DNA from 2 places in the Bacillus paramobilis genome. Region 2 is predicted to be linked to the other one. Evidence: predicted binding sites of a transcription regulator. Region 2 holds the regulator's gene; the other holds the start of a gene.
What was found. Region 2 encodes Rex, which represses fermentation and respiration genes when NADH is low (regulators of the CRP and FNR family bind a similar motif). Its sites were predicted from a motif close to TTGTGAAATATTTCACAA; they were not measured.
Positions count from the first base shown of each region.

Region 1: hcp (hydroxylamine reductase) is a predicted target of Rex. The motif match lies at 4,086-4,103, and genes of this name have one in related genera.

Region 1 is NZ_CP151108.1:2,022,916-2,030,557, forward strand. It holds gene AABL52_RS10400 (serine hydrolase domain-containing protein) at 1-930, opposite strand, end outside; gene AABL52_RS10405 (hypothetical protein) at 1,041-1,235, opposite strand; gene AABL52_RS10410 (hypothetical protein) at 1,369-1,650, shown strand; gene AABL52_RS10415 (DUF3784 domain-containing protein) at 1,679-1,969, opposite strand; gene AABL52_RS10420 (MazG nucleotide pyrophosphohydrolase domain-containing protein) at 2,082-2,363, shown strand; gene bla2 (BcII family subclass B1 metallo-beta-lactamase) at 2,507-3,280, shown strand; partial or broken gene AABL52_RS10430 (hypothetical protein) at 3,742-4,006, opposite strand; gene hcp (hydroxylamine reductase) at 4,168-5,454, shown strand; gene AABL52_RS10440 (PadR family transcriptional regulator) at 5,924-6,244, shown strand; gene AABL52_RS10445 (DUF1048 domain-containing protein) at 6,320-6,661, shown strand; gene AABL52_RS10450 (ABC transporter ATP-binding protein) at 6,816-7,577, shown strand; gene AABL52_RS10455 (ABC transporter permease) at 7,578-7,642, shown strand, end outside.
Region 2 is NZ_CP151108.1:5,020,665-5,028,306, reverse strand. It holds gene tsaD (tRNA (adenosine(37)-N6)-threonylcarbamoyltransferase complex transferase subunit TsaD) at 1-542, shown strand, start outside; gene AABL52_RS25570 (ABC-F family ATP-binding cassette domain-containing protein) at 963-2,897, opposite strand; gene AABL52_RS25565 (redox-sensing transcriptional repressor Rex) at 3,085-3,714, shown strand; gene AABL52_RS25560 (YdiK family protein) at 3,744-3,935, opposite strand; gene AABL52_RS25555 (CPBP family intramembrane glutamic endopeptidase) at 3,932-4,681, opposite strand; gene groES (co-chaperone GroES) at 5,084-5,368, shown strand; gene groL (chaperonin GroEL) at 5,407-7,041, shown strand; purine riboswitch at 7,181-7,282, shown strand; gene guaA (glutamine-hydrolyzing GMP synthase) at 7,448-7,642, shown strand, end outside.

The DNA of each region.
Region 1 (7,642 bases), 2.3 Mb from region 2:
TACCATCATACATTGAAATCCCACGCCCCATCCAAGTGAATACACTTGTAAGTCTTCGTTAGAATCATCTAGAAAAACACCTAATCCAGTCCATTTTGAGCAACCTTGAGGAGAAATCATATCTTGTACTAATTTTTGAGAAAGTTTTAGTCTGCCCTTTCCTTGTAAGGAATGAATGATTTCAATTACTAAAGTTGATAGGTCTGTTGGTGTGGTCCAAATACCTGAAGCGGCTGCGAATGGATAAAATGGATATTTTTCATCTGTGACAATCCCATCCTTATTATGCCCACAAGCAAAGGCCTCCATTTTATTTATATCTTCAGTAGAGAATACTCTACTATTCTTCAGCTGCAGTGGCTGAAAGATATATTCTTCAAGTAAAAGGTTGAATGGTTTTCTAGTTATATCTTCAAGTAGTAGTTCAATAATGCAAAAGTTTGCATCAGAGTAGTGAAATTCACTTTCTGGTTTATAAGTCACTTCAATAGGTATGGAGCAATATGCTGTTTTACCAGCAAGGAGTTCAGACAAGTTTGGTCGCCCTTGTGCAAATGTATAATGTTCAAAACTATTAGGAGGATCAATAATTCCAGATTGGTGACTTAATAAATTTCGCAACGTGACTTTTTTCTGTGAGGTAAATAGGTTGGTAGGTATGTTCCAAGATGTGAGTTTAGCATTTACGTCTTCGTCTACATGCACGATTTCTTGATCTGATAACGTGAGTACGAGCATTGTAGTGAAGAATTTACTAATTGAGCAAGAATTGAATATGGAATCCGTAGTGACAGTTCTAGTTGTTCCAGATTCAAGCGTTCCAAAGGCAATCGCTTCGTCTAGTGTGCCATCACGTATAACGGCAAGGCTGAAACCTGCAACAGAATATTGGTTCATTTTCTCGTATATATTATTACTTATTAAGTTCATAGTGACTCCCTTCCTTAAAAAACAGAATATTAGTTCTATTATACAGTAGTGAATAGAGAGAATGAGAGAAAAAGAAAAAACTTCATCTTTTATCGATGAAGTTTTTTTAGTTAATTCGAAGTGAATGTTTTAAAAAATTTATCTCGGTACATGTACATAATCCATGAGGTTGTTAGTAAGGAAATAATACTTTGTTTGTTTGGAATTGGCGCATTGAAAACAAGCCAGCCAACGATATCAAATAATACATGTAGTGCAATTGAAAGAACTACAAATTGTAGTAACGTCTTAAAAAATCTTTTCATAAAGTGTCCCCCTAAAATAAAAGGTTTTATCAACAGTGTTGTATATTACTATTATACATTAAATGTGTCATGTGGTAAAATTTACATAAGTTAGTGAAATAAAACAAATGAAAGCTAATGAGGAGGAATAGTCATGGAATTTTGGATGATCATACCGATAGCGGTCTTTGGATTTATTTATATTGCTGAAAAATTAAATAGAATCGAAAAGAAAACGGATGCCCGTTTAAAGAGGATGGAAGATAGATTACAGCTAATTTCGAAAGAAATGGGAATTGTAGATAGAGAACCTGAAATTAATAAAGAGTTGCGTCAGCTTATGGAAGAAGGAAAAACAGTTACAGCAGTTAAGAGAGTAAGAGAGGCTTTTGGTTTTTCCTTATTAGAAGCGAAGCAATATGTCGATAAATTATAAAAAAGATCATCCATTTGGGTGATCTTTTTCATTTCACCATACGTGTATTTACATAAGCAGCGATTATAACGTGGCCAATTATAATGATAGGAAATAAGATTTTGACATTAGGAGTAGTGAAGACACTACCAATTGTGGCAATAGCACCGGCAGTTAAATTATAAAGACCAACTATTTTTGATAACTTAACTTTATCTGGCACACGGCGTTCATTGAATCCTGATAAGAGCCAAGTGTATTGTTTAACTCCGATGAAATAGGATAGTGCAAATGAAATAATTGCTAGTATGAATAATGATGGGGAAGCGAAGAGAGTCATTGAAAACACCTCCGTTAAAGAGTTATAAATAAATTATAGTATGAATGTTATAATTTAACAAAATATAAGTTTAATAGAAAACGGAGTATTTATCATGAAGGGAGATTAAGTATTGAATATTGTGGAATTCCAGAGATATGTATCAAATTTCAGTAAAGAAAAAGGATTTCAAGATACAACAATTGAAGAGCGTACGATGTATGCGATGGCGGAATTAGGTGAATTAGCGGAAGTGATATTAAAGCGTGATAAAATACAAGATTCGAAAAGAGAGATTGGTTTAGAAATGTTTGATGTCATTTGGAATGTATGTGATTTAGCAAACAAGTTAGAAATTGATTTAGAGAAGGCATTTGAAGAAAAAATGAGGATTAATAAAAAACGTGAATGGTAATAGGGAAGTTAAAAAGCGCACAAAATTTTGTGCGCTTTTTATTAAGGGTATGAAAAATATGTAAGAAAAGATGGAACAAACATTTGAGATGAATTGTCTATTATAGGTAATAACTATTTCATTTGAAAGAAAGGGTGGAGAAAATGAAAAACAATACATTATTAAAATTAGGGGTATGTGTTAGTTTACTAGGAACAACTCAATTTGTTAGTACAATTTCTTCTGTACAAGCAGAACGAACGGTAGAGCAAAAAGTAATAAAAAATGAGACTGGAACTATTTCAATTTCTCAGTTAAATAAAAATGTATGGGTTCATACGGAGTTAGGTTATTTTAGCGGAGAAGCAGTTCCTTCGAACGGCCTAGTTCTTACTACTTCTAAAGGGTTAGTACTTGTCGATTCTTCTTGGGATGATAAGTTAACGAAGGAATTAATAGAGATGGTAGAAAAGAAATTTAAGAAGTGTGTAACGGATGTCATTATTACACATGCACACGCTGATCGAATTGGCGGAATAAAAACGTTGAAAGAAAGAGGCATTAAGGCGCATAGTACAGCACTAACTGCAGAACTAGCAAAGAAAAGTGGATATGAAGAACCGCTTGGAGACTTACAATCCATTACAAATTTGAAGTTTGGAAATATGAAAGTAGAAACGTTCTATCCAGGGAAAGGACATACAGAAGATAATATTGTCGTATGGTTACCGCAATACAACATTTTAGCTGGAGGCTGTTTAGTGAAATCAGCGTCCGCGAAAGATTTAGGAAACGTTGCTGATGCTTACGTAAATGAATGGTCTACATCGATTGAGAATGTACTGAAGCGATATGGAAACATCAATTCAGTAGTGCCTGGTCATGGGGGCGTAGGGGAGAGAGATTTACTTTTACATACATTGGATTTGTTGAAATAAAAAATTATGGGAATAAAAAAGCGAGGAGAAACAATTTTCTCCTCGCTTTCTTCTAACTATATTTAAATGCGAAGCTATCAATTATGCCTGAATACGTTACTGAGATTTTAATTCCAAGTATACAAATACCAGTACCGTCATAATTGCTATAACAACGTAAGTAGCATCAAGCATTATAAGTGTTTTTAAAGTTTCAGTCATCCTAATTCACCTCTGGTATGAAAATATAACATAATCTCTTATCAATCAGATCAGAGATTATAAAGATAACAATGTACATGAAATTTCTTAAGTAGATTCTATATAAATATATCATATAAATAATGTAAACAATGTAAAGATAGTGTAAATATATTGTAAAGAAAGGTGCGGTTCATCATGTCTATAAATCTTTTGATTTGTAAATGCTATGTATCTCTCGTGTGCCGTATAGAACACATTTATAACATGTGAAAATAGATTCATTTTGATAAATCAATCATGATGCTAGCTGTTACTACATTTTCCTCTAATACTTCTACCTGTACTCGTTCATCATTTATCCAATTGATATTGAAGTTATCTGTCGTATACATTTCCTTAAGAGTGACCTCTTTATATTTTTCTAAAATGCTACCTCTTTTCCCATAATAGATTCGTACAGTTGAACTGGGACTTGGTCCTTTTGATTGTTTCTCTAAGCTCGATAATATTTATTAGATTTGGAGATTGACTGCTTTTAAATGATCATGCGCAAGTATTAATATCAGAAGACAGTAAAAATATTATGTCAACAATGTGAACTGTCACAAATTTATACTTAGTATTGTGATTGATATCACATCCTTTTTTCCTAATGGGTATTATGCTTGATTTGTAAGGAATGATTGGGAGAGGGTGGGATGATAATGTTTTGTTATCAATGTGAACAAACGCCAACAGGTGGATGTAAAGTGATGGGTGTTTGCGGTAAAAATGAAACAATAGCAAGTTTACAAGATACGATTGTGTTTGGATTAAAAGGAATTGCTGCTTATCGTACGCATGCTGCTCAGCTAGGGTATACTGATGCATTTGTAGATGCTACAACGCAAGAAGCATTGTACATGACATTAACAAATTCTAACTTTAATGAACAAGAACATATTGATATGGCTATGAAAGTAGGGAAATCAGCTTTACGAGTAATGGAGTTGTTAGATGAGGCGCATACGAATCACTTTGGTGTTCCAGAGCCTGTTCAAATTACACAAAACCATGTAGAAGGTAAAGCAATTGTAGTTACTGGTCATAATTTATTTGCGTTAGAAGAATTATTAAAGCAAACAGAAGGAAAAGAAATTAATATTTATACGCATTCTGAAATGTTACCAGCACACGGGTATCCGCAGCTGAAAAAATATAAGCATTTAAAAGGAAACATCGGTAAGGCATGGTATGATCAACGACGTCTTTTTGAAAAATTTACAGGTGCCATATTAGCGACAACGAACTGTGTTATGCCAATTAAAGGATCATATTCTGATCGATTCTTTTCATATGATATTGCAGGTTTAGAAGGTGTACAAAAAATTGAAAGTGATGATTTCACGCCGTTGATTCAAAAAGCGCTAGAACTTCCAGAAGTACATATGGAGTCGGATGAACAGTTAGTAACAGGGTTTCATCATAATACAGTATTATCATTAGCTCCGGAAATTATTAAGGCAGTAAAAGAAGGGAAGATTAAGCGTTTCTTTGTCATCGCAGGTTGTGATGCACCAGGAAAAGGCGGAGAATATTATCGTGAATTAGCAACGTCACTTCCGCCAGAAACAGTTATTTTAACGACTTCTTGCGGGAAATTCCGTTTTAATGATGTGGATTACGGTGTTGTACCTGGTACAGATATTCCGCGTTACATTGACTTAGGGCAATGCAATAATTCAATTTCAACAGTGAAAATAGCAGCCGCTTTAGCAGATGCTTTCCAATGTGAAGTGAACGAACTACCAGTTAGTATTGTCCTATCATGGTTTGAACAAAAAGCGGTTGCGATTTTACTTGGACTATTTAGTCTTGGCATTCAAGATATTCGCATCGGTCCAAAGGCGCCTGAATTTATTTCACCTGGCGTGCTTGATGTATTACAAGAAACATTCGGTTTGAAATTGATTACAACTGCAGCAGAAGATATGGAAATGATGTTATCGTAACAAAAGGATGATCTGTCTTATTAAGAAGAAGAGTTAGCCTATAGCGCCCCAAAACAAAAATGTAGAATATTTGTTTTGGGGTATTTTCTTTTCTTGGCCGGATAGGTATGTGGCGAAATTTTTTCAAATAGGAAACCGGCTGTATCTAATAGGTAATAGTTGATTTTAGAAAAATATAAAAATCGAGTTGACATTTACAACTACTCAGTCATACAATGTAGAAGTAATAGGTGATACTGAGTAGTATTGTTTTTCAAAATGTTTTCAGTAAACAATAGGTAATAGCGGATTTTAGAAAAATTTTGAAAATTAGTTGACATTCACCGCTACTTAGTCATACAATGTAGTTGTAGTAAGTAATACTGAATAGTGTAGTTTTACTCAAAAGCTATTCAGTAAAAATTCGCCTTAGTACTCTGTGATACTGAATATAAGTCAGACAGAATAGGGGGTAAAGGAGGATCAGGACATGGAAAATTTAACTGAAATGCTGAAAGGTTCACTGGAAGGGTGTGTGCTGGAAATCATTAGCCGCCGAGAAACGTATGGCTATGAGATTACCCGCCACCTGAATGATCTTGGATTTACCGAAGTCGTGGAAGGGACTGTTTATACCATCCTCGTACGATTAGAAAAGAAAAAGCTTGTGAATATTGAAAAGAAACCATCAGATATGGGACCGCCTCGTAAGTTTTATTCATTAAATGAGGATGGCCGTCAGGAGCTTGAATTATTTTGGGAAAAATGGGATTTTGTATCTTCAAAAATTAACGTCTTGAAGTCAAACTAGCTTCATAATATAAAATGTTCCGGCTCACATTTGGAGAGTTTCTTGTTCTGCTTTATAAAAAAGGAGGAAAATAAGATGTTGGAAATGTTTAAAAAATTAATTGGTGATAAAAAAGAATACAAAATGATGATGGCACGTGTTGGAGCACTGCCAGAGGACTATCAGTTTGTGTTTAAGAAAATTCAAAACTACATGTGGAATTTCTCAGCGGGTAATGGAATGGATATGCTGCACATACAGTATGAATTAATCGATTTGTTTGAAGCTGGTGCAGCGGAAGGCAGACAAGTGCTTGACATTACTGGGGAGGACGTAGCATCTTTTGCTGATGAACTAGTGGCAAACGCTAAAACATATGTCTCCAAGTATCGTGAAGATTTGAATGAAAGCATCATGAAGAAATTGAGAAAAAAATAAATGCAATTAGTAATATCGACTGATTAGCTGGTTACAAATGTGAATTGCCGCCATCGCTATTCAGTTCTATTTTTACACCGCTACTAAGTAATACAGAATATCAGTGATACTAAATAGAGGGTATAGGTAATTAATTTTATAAGGGGGAAAAAGTATGAGTAATGCAGCGATTTCTGTAAAAGGAATAAAAAAATCTTTTAAAGACAAAGAAGTCTTAAAGGGAGTGGATTTTGAGGTGCAGCGTGGTGAAATTTTCGCGCTGCTAGGCTCAAATGGAGCGGGAAAGACGACAACGGTCAACATCCTCTCGACGCTAATGAAACAAGATGATGGTGAAGTGAGTATTTGCGGATTTGATATCCAGCATCAATCAGATCATGTTCGTCAAAGCATTAGTTTGACAGGACAGTTCGCAGCTTTAGACGGCATGCTTACTGGAAGGGAAAACTTGATAATGATTGCTAAGTTACGTGGTGTTTATAATCCTGCCCAAGTTGCTGACAATCTACTTGCAAGATTTAGCCTGACTGATGCGGCTACCCAGAGGGCAGACCAGTATTCAGGCGGGATGAAGCGCCGACTTGATATCGCGATGAGTTTGATTGGGGCGCCAGCAGTTATTTTTCTAGACGAACCAACGACTGGACTTGATCCGGAAGCGCGGATCGAAGTGTGGGATACAGTCAAGGAACTTGCCGGCAGCGGCACAACAATCTTGCTCACAACTCAATACTTGGAGGAAGCAGAACAACTGGCTGACCGTATCGCTATTTTGCATGGCGGGAAAATTATTACGACAGGTACTCTTACTGAACTGAAAGAGATGTTCCCGCCAGCAAAAGTAGAGTATATCGAGAAGCAGCCGACATTGGAAGAAATTTTCCTTGCGATTATCGGTAAAAAGGGGGAGATGTAAATGAAAAGCAAAACAGGGGTATTACTAGGGCGCTTAATGCGTAATATTATGCGTAGTCCGGATAC
Region 2 (7,642 bases):
AAACAAGAGATGATGCAGCTGGAGAGGCATATGATAAAGTAGCTCGTACGTTATCTATGCCATATCCAGGTGGTCCTCATATTGATCGCCTTGCACATGAAGGAGAACCAACAATCGATTTGCCTCGTGCATGGCTAGAACCTGATTCGTATGATTTCAGTTTTAGTGGATTGAAATCAGCAGTTATCAACACTGTGCATAACGCAAAACAACGCGGGATAGAAATTGCACCAGAAGATTTAGCAGCAAGTTTCCAAGCGAGTGTAATAGATGTACTTGTAACGAAAGCATCCCGTGCAGCAGAAGCGTATAACGTAAAGCAACTGCTGCTAGCTGGTGGAGTAGCTGCTAATAAAGGACTTCGTGCACGTTTAGAAGAAGAATTTGCACAAAAAGAAAATATTGAGCTACTTATTCCTCCGCTATCTTTATGCACAGATAATGCAGCCATGATTGCAGCGGCAGGTACAATTGCATATGAACAAGGAAAACGTGCTACATTAGCTTTAAATGCAAATCCAGGATTAGATATTGAAGCATAGTTATACACAAAATTAACCACAGCTTGTGGATAAAACCCATATTATCTGTTGATAATGTGGGTTTTACTGTGTATATAAAATGTTGATAACTTTTTTGCCAATTGTGGATAATGTGGAAAAGTTATTTTGGAGTTTATTTTACAAAGGTGGATATGTGTATAAACTTGTGGATAAATCAGATGAAGTCTGACCTTTACATGTATTCTTTTTCGGGAAATAAATAACAAGAAGATATCTCTAAAAAACATTTTGAAATACGCTCTTATGATAGGAGTGATTAACAATGTCAAACTTTGTCGGTAAATCGATATGTCGTGTCGAATTGTTTATACAATATGACGTTCATCCCAACTGGAAGACAAAAAGGATGTCGCATAGTCAAAAATCCTGACTTATGAGACATCCTTCTTATTCATACTCTTATAAATGCAATTCTTCCCATTCTGCCATACATGCATCAAGTTGCTCTTGTAGTGTTTGCTTTTTCGTTGTAATTTCACTAGCCTTTTCATAATCTGCATATATTTCTGGTAAGCAAAGTTGATCTTCTAACGTAGCAATTTCTTCTTCAAATTCTACAATGTTTTGTTCTAGCTCCTCAATTTTTCGGGTGCGTTGACGTTCTAATTGTTTACGCTCTTTTTCTTCGAGATAATTTAATTTTTCTTGAGCTACAGTTTTTTGAACAGGTGCTTGGTTTTCTTGCTGTTCTTGTTGTTCAAATGCTGCGCGTTCAATCATTTCATTTTTCTTTTCAACGTAGTAATCGTAGTCACCTAAATATTCCTGTGCACCTTCTGTTGATAACTCAACAACGGTCGTCGTTACACGATTAATAAAGTAGCGGTCATGTGAGACAAATAGAAGGGTGCCTGGATAATCAATTAAAGCATTCTCCAAAATCTCTTTACTATTTAAATCAAGATGGTTCGTAGGTTCATCAAGAATTAATAAATTCGATTTTTGCATCATAAGTTTTGCAAGAGCTAATCGAGCTTTTTGTCCACCACTAAGAGAAGATACTGGTTTTAGTACATCATCCCCTGTGAATAAGAAGTTACCTAATATCGTACGAATTTCTTTTTCAGGCTGCAGTGGATATTCATCCCATAACTCATTTAAAACTCGCTTAGAAGATGTTAAGTTTGCTTGTTCTTGATCATAATAACCAACCGAGACGTTGGATCCGAAAGAAACATCACCATGTAATAGTGGCAACTTATTCACAAGTGATTTTAATAATGTCGATTTCCCGATTCCGTTTGGACCAACTAAAGCAACACTATCCCCGCGAGTTAAGCGCATTGTTACATGTTCAATAATTGGATCCTCATCATAGCCGATAGTTGCATCCTTTACTTGTAAAACATCATTTCCACTTTGTTTTTCGATATCGAAGTGGAAGGAAGCTGACTTAGAATCACCTAATGGTCTTGTTAATAATTCCATTCGGTCTAATTGTTTACGACGGCTTTGGGCACGTTTTGTCGTCGATGCACGTGCTATATTTTTTTGAACGAAGTCCTCAAGCTTAGCGATTTCATCTTGTTGTTTTTCATAACGTTTCATTTCTTGCTCGTATAGCGCTGATTTTAAGTCTAAATATTTACTGTAGTTACCAACAAATCGTCTGCTTTCTTTATTCGAAATTTCATATACTTGTGTAACGAGTTTATCTAAGAAATAACGGTCATGGGAAACGATTAGTATTGCGCCAGGATAGCCTTGTAAATATTGTTCAAGCCATGTTAATGTTTCGATGTCTAAATGGTTTGTAGGCTCGTCCAAAATAAGTAGGTCCGGTTTCGTTAATAATAATTTACCGAGAGCTAAGCGTGTTTTTTGTCCACCGCTTAATGTAGAAATCGTCGTCTGGTGCGTTTCAACTGGGAAGCCAAGCCCACTTAAAATTGAACGAATATCTGCTTCGTACTGATAGCCACCTTGATCTTTATAATTTAATTGTAATTGGTCATAGTCAGCTAATAATCTTTCATATGTAGCCTCGTTTGAAAAGTTTTCTTCTTTGCCCATTTCTTGCTCTAGCCTTCGAAGCTTTGTCTCCATTTGCTGCAGGTGTGTAAAGACGGTTAACATTTCATCCCAAATTGTTAAAGACGTTTCTAACCCGGTATTTTGAGCTAAGTACCCGATTGAGACATCTTTTGGTTTTATAATTTCGCCGCCATCATGAGATAGCTCACCAGCTATTATTTTTAATAACGTAGATTTACCGGCTCCATTTCGTCCGACTAATGCGATACGATCTTTCGTTTGAACTTCCAATTTTATGTTTGCAAGAATCGTTTCTGCACCGTATAATTTCGAAAGCGCGTTTACTTGTAATAAAATCAATGTTTTCACCTCAAATAATTTCTTAACTTTGCCATGTTTATATTTCTCAATCATACTAAAAATAGTGTATAGTTTAAAATAAAGAGAGAATACTTCTTCTCTTTATTATACAGGGAAATTCATGAGTGCTAAACTTCTGTATTTGATTCAAGTATATGAATAAAGATAGGAAGAGAGGAGAGGTTATATGGATCAGCAAAAAATTCCACAGGCCACTGCCAAACGATTGCCTCTATACTATCGATTTATCCAAAACTTATCTCTTTCTGGTAAGCAACGTGTTTCATCAGCCGAATTGAGTGAAGCGGTAAAGGTTGATTCCGCAACGATTCGAAGAGATTTCTCATATTTTGGAGCGTTAGGGAAAAAAGGTTATGGATATAACGTAAATTATTTATTATCATTTTTCCGTGAAACACTCGACCAAGATGATATAACACGTGTAGCACTTATTGGAGTAGGTAATTTAGGGACCGCTTTCTTACATTATAATTTCACGAAAAACAATAATACAAAAATTGAAATGGCGTTTGACGTTAGTGAAGAGAAAGTCGGAACAGAAATCGGGGGCATTCCTGTATATCATTTAGATGAATTAGAAGAACGTTTATCAACTGATATACAAGTGGCAATATTAACAGTACCCGCTACAGTAGCACAACCTGTAGCAGATAGATTGGCAGAAACGAATGTGCATGGTATTTTAAATTTCACACCAGCACGCTTAAATGTGTCAGACAATATAAGAATTCATCATATTGATTTAGCGGTAGAGTTACAAACACTTGTTTACTTTTTAAAGAATTATCCACAATAAAACGCAGAGGAAGCGACCTCTGCGTTTTATTATTGTTTTTTCTTTGTGAATTTAACTAAGATAAGGCGAAGTGCCAAATTAAAATCAATTGTTGCCATAACTGCAAATAGTATTGTCCACATATTCCAGATTGTATCTGTTACGTTCGTAATGGCGAAGCGTGTAAAGATACACCCTAGAAGGAAGTACAATGCAGCCATGAACAATGGTGAGTTTCTCATACTAAAAATCCTCCGATAAAGCCTTGCATTTTTTCAGCTTCTTTAATCATTTCTTGAATTTGTTCATTGCTCATTAAAACTTGAGCAACTGCAACTAATGTATTCATAGCAACATGAGCTGCGATAGGGACGATAATACGCTTCGTTTTTACATATAAAAAGGCGAATACGAGCCCCATAGAAGTGTATACCAATAGGTGAGTAAAATCAAAATGAATTGCTGCGAATACGAGAGAACTAATGATAGCAGCAATAAAGAAGTTAAACTTCTTATAAAGTGTACCAAATAAAATTTTTCTAAATACGATTTCTTCCAAGATAGGTCCTATTATAGATATGACGATAAGGAACCAAGGTGTCGTCCTAGCAATATCCATAAGTCTCGCTGTATTTTCTGATCCAGGTTTAATTCCTAATAAACGCATTTCTATCATGCCGGCAATACTTTGCGAGAAAAATGCTAAGAAGAAGCCGATAAAAATCCAACCAATCGTAGCTGGAATAGTAGAACGCGTTGTATCTAAACGTCTGTCGCGAATATCTGTTCTAAGTAACCAAAGTACGATACATAATGCAATAAAGAAGCTAATGATTGCCCAGTGGCCAGTTATGAGTTGAAATTTCTCTTCTCTAGTAAAGCCCCTGTTATCATAAAGTCCAGTTTTCAGCAGAAGTGGTAATCCAGCAATGGATGATAACTGCATTAAAATGTATGTAACGATAATCCACCAATATTGTTTTTTCAAATGGTTTAACCATCCTTTCTAACTCTAGTGTATGAGATAAGGTAGGATAACATGTAAATATGCTACCTACGATATAAACCTCGCTTAAATTATGTTTTTTTCGTAAATCCGTATTTGAAATTATAATAGAAGACAGGAGAAAGTTGTGTGTATAGCGAAAACAACTTAGGGTGTCCTTTCATATTGTAACATACGAGTAGTGGAAACAACGATTCATATAGTAAAGGTAGAAGAAGAGGGACTCTATATAGAAAAAGTGTATAGCTGAATTTGCGAAAAAATTATGATTTTTTTACTTGCAAAAGAAATTGAGATTATTTATTATTATAAGTGTGTTAGCACTCGGGTGACTTGAGTGCTAATAAATAAAATTTACATAACAAAATGAGGAGGTTATTGTTCATGCTAAAGCCATTAGGTGATCGCGTTGTAATTGAGCTTGTTCAAGCAGAAGAAAAAACAGCAAGTGGTATTGTATTACCAGACACTGCAAAAGAAAAACCACAAGAGGGTAAAGTTATTGCAGTAGGTACTGGTCGAGTGCTTGAAAATGGTGAGCGTGTTGCTTTAGAGGTAGCAGCAGGTGATCTTATCATCTTCTCAAAATATGCAGGTACTGAAGTGAAATACGAAGGTACTGACTACTTGATTTTACGTGAAAGTGACATTTTAGCAGTTATCGGTTAATTATATAAATCTTAAAAAATCCAAGGGGGTCAATTATTATGGCAAAAGATATTAAATTTAGTGAAGAAGCACGTCGTTCGATGCTTCGCGGTGTCGACACTCTTGCAAACGCAGTAAAAGTAACGCTTGGACCAAAAGGTCGTAACGTTGTACTTGAGAAAAAATTCGGTTCACCACTTATTACAAATGACGGTGTAACAATCGCAAAAGAAATCGAATTAGAAGATGCATTCGAAAACATGGGTGCAAAATTAGTAGCAGAAGTTGCTAGCAAAACAAATGATGTAGCTGGTGACGGAACAACAACTGCAACTGTATTAGCACAAGCTATGATTCGTGAAGGTCTTAAAAACGTAACAGCTGGTGCGAACCCAATGGGTCTTCGTAAAGGTATCGAAAAAGCTGTTACTGCTGCAATTGCAGAATTAAAAGAGATTTCTAAACCAATTGAAGGTAAATCTTCTATCGCACAAGTAGCTGCTATTTCTGCAGCTGACGAAGAAGTAGGTCAATTAATCGCTGAAGCAATGGAGCGCGTTGGTAACGACGGCGTTATTACTTTAGAAGAATCTAAAGGATTTACAACAGAATTAGACGTAGTAGAAGGTATGCAATTTGATCGTGGATATGCATCTCCTTACATGATTACTGATTCTGACAAAATGGAAGCAGTTCTTGATAACCCATACATCTTAATTACTGATAAGAAGATTTCTAACATCCAAGAAATCTTACCAGTATTAGAGCAAGTGGTACAACAAGGTAAACCACTTCTTATCATCGCTGAAGACGTAGAAGGCGAAGCTTTAGCTACATTAGTAGTGAACAAACTTCGTGGTACATTCAATGTAGTAGCTGTTAAAGCTCCTGGATTTGGTGACCGTCGTAAAGCAATGCTAGAAGATATCGCAATCTTAACTGGTGGCGAAGTAATCACTGAAGAATTAGGTCGTGATTTAAAATCTGCTACAATTGAATCTTTAGGACGCGCTGGTAAAGTTGTTGTAACGAAAGAAAACACAACTGTAGTTGAAGGTATCGGAAATTCACAACAAATCGAAGCTCGCATCGGTCAAATCCGCGCGCAATTAGAAGAAACTACTTCTGAATTCGATCGTGAAAAATTACAAGAGCGTCTTGCAAAACTTGCAGGTGGCGTAGCAGTAATTAAAGTAGGTGCAGCAACTGAAACTGAGTTAAAAGAGCGCAAACTTCGCATTGAAGATGCACTTAACTCAACTCGTGCAGCAGTAGAAGAAGGTATCGTTGCAGGTGGTGGTACTTCACTTATGAACGTATACACGAAAGTAGCTTCTATCGTAGCTGAAGGCGATGAAGCAACAGGTATCAACATCGTACTTCGCGCACTAGAAGAGCCAGTTCGTCAAATCGCAATCAACGCTGGTCTAGAAGGATCTGTAGTTGTAGAGCGTCTAAAAGGCGAAAAAGTAGGCGTTGGTTTCAACGCAGCTACTGGCGAATGGGTTAACATGCTTGAAACTGGTATCGTAGATCCAGCTAAAGTAACTCGCTCTGCACTTCAAAACGCAGCATCTGTTGCAGCTATGTTCTTAACAACTGAAGCTGTAGTAGCTGACAAACCAGAACCAAATGCACCAGCAATGCCTGACATGGGCGGCATGGGCATGGGCGGTATGGGCGGAATGATGTAATTCCGTTTGCTCGAAAAACATCCATTTCTATATAGAAATGGATGTTTTTTTATGTTTTTTAGAAAAGGAAATGAATTTCTGTAGAATTTTGTCGCTTTCTCTCTTGACCATATCGATACTTCATTGTTAGAATCTAGGAAGATAATATAAAACAATCCTTCATATATCCTCGATGATATGGTTTGAGAGTCTCTACCGGGTTACCGTAAACAACCTGACTATGAAGGCAGTGCGTCTTATATTTATAAAGAGCGGAAGACTATCTTTCTTTATAAAGCCAGACCCCTGCCTTTTCTTTGTTATGAGACTAGAGGCGGAGGACTGGCTTTTTTTATTATATTAGTAATGCTTTTTGCCAAATTGGTGAAAATATTTATATACGAGAACTAACGTTGGGGTGATTATTTTGAAGAAGCAGCATGATACAATTATCGTTTTAGATTTTGGGAGTCAGTACAATCAGTTAATAGCACGTCGAATTCGTGAGTTCGGTGTATACAGTGAACTTCATCCACATACAATTACTGCAGAAGAAATTAAAGCAATGAATCCAAAAGGGATTATCTTCTCTGGTGGACCAAATAGTGTATACGGTGAAGGC